2 regions of the Photorhabdus sp. RM323S genome follow, and region 1 is predicted to be linked to the other one. Evidence: predicted binding sites of a transcription regulator. Region 1 holds the regulator's gene; the other holds the start of a gene.
What was found. Region 1 encodes Fur, which represses iron uptake genes when iron is present. Its sites were predicted from a motif close to ATAATAATGAGAACNACTATCAA; they were not measured.
Positions count from the first base shown of each region.

Region 1 (2,198 bases):
CGCAGCATTTACCTGTATTGGAGGTTCTGGATGAACGAAACTGGGTACCTTTCGAACGCCATTATGCTTCAACAGGCAGGGCACTGTTCAATGATGGGACTCCTGCTTTATGGGGTCATGAAAGGCCACAGCTCGTTCAGAGCACTTGAACACTTGGCGCGTTTAGATTTAGGGTGTATTTTTGTCAGTCATGGCGTGGCACCTGATCACGCCAGAATACCAAATATGACTTTACTCTATATCGGTTCTGTTCAAGCAAGATTAGAGGACATATTTTCAGTGCCTAGCTGTCCTTCAAGCTACCGAAAGTATATTTAATTGGAAGGATCTTGTTGTAGCTTTAAACTTGTCATTTAGTTATCCCGTAGTCTCAAAACTACGACAATACGACCGATATCCCTCGAAGAAAAAGCAGGTTATGGTCTTGTCGAATTAGCCAGCAGGCTTGCTACGCAAATAGCTTACTGCCGCACGCATCATCCTCGGTCAGCCCAAGGTACAGGAGCCAGCGGTAAGCAACATTGACCTGGATTTCCTGTACCAGACGGTGTTTACTGGGCACCCCCAAATAAATAGCCCAGCAACATCATCAATCTGAAGGAACCCTGATGGGTTCCTTTCTATAGATAAAAAATTATTGGCTCAGGAATGAATTACTTCTCGTCATGTGCACTACTGTTTTCGCGACAATTACCTGCGGAGCAATGACCATATAAATAAAGACTGTGGTTTGAGAGTTTGATCCCATAACGTTCAGCGATATTCTTCTGGCGTTTTTCGATCTGTTTATCTCTGAATTCAATGACTTTACCGCAGTCCAGACAGATTAAATGGTCGTGGTGGTGCTGTTGAGTGAGTTCAAAAACCGATTTGCCACCTTCAAAATTATGACGGGTAACAATGCCGGCGTCATCAAACTGATTCAACACGCGGTAGACAGTAGCGAGGCCAATCTCTTCACCGTTATCAATCAGTTTTTTGTAGAGATCTTCCGCACTGACGTGGTGGTATTCAGGATCCTGTAACACTTCCAGTATTTTCAGTCGAGGAAGTGTAACTTTAAGCCCAGCATCTTTTAATGCCTTATTGTTGTCGGTCATGCGGATTCAGTCCTGTTACTCAGTAAAGTGAACTTAGCGATACTTCAAAAAGTACCAGTTAGTTATCAGATTATGATTATAGGCATGGCTAGTGAAAATGAAAACCACGTTAACCTTAACTATCATTACACATTTTGCCAGAATAATCATTTGTAAAACGCAGGAATAACCTTACTATTTATAATGTTTAGGTTATTTTTTTGCCATTCTTCATAATAAAAGAGCGGATATGAGCAGTGTGTTGACAAAAGCGATAGCTTTTGAACGCGACCCCATTGGGTGAGCAGAGCGAATGGCTCTTCACCTACCGCGTATTCACTATTGGTAAGAAATGGCCTGCACCAATATACGTCTATTGAGGTAAATTCCTATCCGGCAATAATTTCCGCCAAACTCATCTCTTCGTAGATCTGTTTAGTCCAGGAATTAACCCGTTCTTCGGTTAATTCTGGTTGGCGATCTTCATCAATAGCCAGCCCGATGAAATGGTTATCATCAGCCAGACCTTTTGATTCTTCAAAGTGATAACCCGCTGTTGGCCAGTGACCAACAATAATTGCTCCACGGGGTTCAATAATGTCACGGATAGTTCCCATCGCATCACAGAAATATTCCGCGTAATCTTCCTGATCGCCGCAACCGAAAAGAGCAACCAGCTTCCCGTCAAAATCGATCTCCTCCAGAGTAGGAAAGAAATCATCCCAGTCACACTGAGCTTCTCCGTAGTACCAGGTGGGGATGCCGAGCAGCAGAATATCGAACTGTTCGATATCTTCTTTACTGCTCTTGGCAATATCGTGGACTTCAGCAACATCGGAACCCAGAATTTTCTGGATTTTTTTGGCAATATTTTCTGTGTTGCCGGTATCGCTGCCAAAGAATATACCTATAATTGCCATAAAATGATATAACCTCTTGTTTTATTTGTGTATTTCTGTTTGGGATATACGTATAAAATGTCAAAATCAGCAGAAAAATTCTGATTGTATTAATAAAAAAACAAAATCCTATTCTGACTAAACAGCAAGGACAATTCTGTCAAATTTGTGTGATTTCGTGCCTTCAATGCTATCAAGCAGTGTTGTCACTTTCTGCTAA
Region 1 covers NZ_JBHFKZ010000045.1:2,746-4,943, forward strand. Annotated here, with positions in the region: gene ACGF7G_RS16555 (hypothetical protein) at 1-149, shown strand, start outside; partial or broken gene ACGF7G_RS16560 (transposase) at 482-590, opposite strand; gene fur (ferric iron uptake transcriptional regulator) at 654-1,100, opposite strand; gene fldA (flavodoxin FldA) at 1,469-1,999, opposite strand; gene ybfE (LexA regulated protein) at 2,172-2,198, opposite strand, start outside.

Region 2 (2,198 bases), on a different contig from region 1:
AAAACACACAGAAATAGTGACTTGACCCCCGATGAAAAAAGCCTGGTTCAGAATGTGGTTGCCTTAATGACGAATAAACTGTTACGGGAAAACCAAATCCAGTGCCACCATCAAAGTATCTTAGCGGCAGAAAGGGCGGCTATTTCCCGAGAACTCCATGATTCAATTGCCCAATCGCTCTCTTTCCTTAAGATTCAGGTTAATTGCTTGTATATCGGTAGTGATCACTTATCCAAGCAAAGTTTAACCTCGCTCAATATGATTAAGGATGAGTTGAATATCGCTTACCGCCAACTAAGAGAATTATTGGCAACCTTTAGGAACGAGCAGCCTCAATGTCATCTGCAAGAATCTTTACAGACGTTGATTAACGAGTTTAACCATCGTCTGGGCTTCAATATTGAATTCAATTACCGCCTGACACATCAACACATCCCTGACAGTTACTGTAAACATTTAATCCAAATCATCCGGGAATGTTTAAACAATTGCTACAAGCATTCCAATGCAAACTGGATCAGTATCCGTATTTATCCTCTTGATGACAAAGTCATTGCTGTTGTCAGTGACAATGGCCGGGGCATCAATCTAACTGCAATTGATAAAAACAGATTTGGGCTGGCGATTATCCAAGACAGAGTCACGCTCATCGGTGGACAATTACAGATAAAAAACCGTAAAAATGGTGGTACAGAAATAGAAATTCAATTATCACTGGACTGAAAAGACAGATAAATCAAATTACTGGCATCAGCGCAACTTATTGAATGATAATGATTAGCATTTGTGTTATTTACTGTTACACTGCATTTCGCTTTATCAGATCATTACCTTCAATAAATTTTCCAGAGGAATTTTACGTGGCTAATAAAACAATTGAAGAGAAAAATATTTACCGCCCTGCACCCCCGAGGCTTGTTCAGGTAAAAAAAATTTTCGACGTAACCCCCAATATGCGCAGCATTACTTTCGAAAGTGAAAACTTGGACAGTTATCCCACTGAATGCGAAGGCGGGCTGGTAAAAATATTCTTACCTCTTCCGGGGCAGATAAAACCGATCTTACCCACTCTATCCCCAGAAGGCCCAATATGGCCGACAAAAGAACTACGCCCGGTTACCCGTGCTTACACTGTCCGGGCTCTGCGTTCCGAACAAAAAGAGATCGATATTGAATTCGCACTGCATGATCATGGCGGTCCGGCGGTGGAATTTGCTCACAGAGCTAAAATCGGTGACTGGATTGGCATCACTAACCCCGGAGGCCCTGATCCATTACTGCCAAAAGTCAGCAACTATTATATGGCCGGCGACCCAAGTTCCCTGCCTGCAATTGCGGCGCTACTGGGAACCATAAAACCAGACGCGGCTGGGCAAGTGATTATTCGTATCGAAAGTGAACAGGATATTCAGGAGTTAAAAAAACCAGAGGGAATAACAATCCACTGGATTACCGGCGGTGTTGAAGTGACTGACAAAATGGTATCCACATTCAAATCCTGGTCATTACCAACAGAAGATGTCACTTTCTGGCTTGCCGGTGAAGATAAAATGGTAAAAGCGCTTCGTCGCTATGTTCGCCGTGAAAAAGGTTATGAACGCCACCAGCTATATGCCATCCCTTACTGGAGACATGGCTTTAATGAGGAAGGTTATCACGAACTGCGCCATGAAGTGATGGATAGCTTTGCGCTATGATTAGTGCATAATTTCGGCCAGTCATAATAGGCAGAGGATCACGCCGGGAGATTTTTTCAGAAACCTTGACGGTGTGATCTATATCATGAGAATGATCTACAACCATTGGGATATTAGCACTAATCCTCATCTTCCGTTGGCAAAATAGCGTTGGGCAGAGCACTAAAGGTTCCCCAATAAAAGGCAATCAAAGACATCACTGCCACTGCAACGATATCCCAAGGCGCAGGAATAATGCCTTTCCCGCCAAATGTGCCTAAGTAGGACAGAATGATCATGGCACTGTAGAAACCGATCAGCCACAAGGCAGAAGTTATCTGTTGGCGCAGGCTCACTTTGCTCACAGGGACTCTGTTTTTGAATAACAAGTAGATGAAGAATAAGACAATTTGTAATCCGAGCAGCCAGGAAACAGTTTTCCAACCAGACCAGTAAACAATGAAGGCGGAAACAATAAAAGAGAGCGGACCAATGATAACAAACCCTTTAACATAAAAGGGG
Region 2 covers NZ_JBHFKZ010000003.1:171,886-174,083, forward strand. Annotated here, with positions in the region: gene ACGF7G_RS02865 (histidine kinase) at 1-723, shown strand, start outside; gene ACGF7G_RS02870 (siderophore-interacting protein) at 861-1,697, shown strand; gene ACGF7G_RS02875 (APC family permease) at 1,817-2,198, opposite strand, start outside.
Region 2: ACGF7G_RS02870 (siderophore-interacting protein) is a predicted target of Fur. The motif match lies at 768-790, and genes of this name have one in related genera.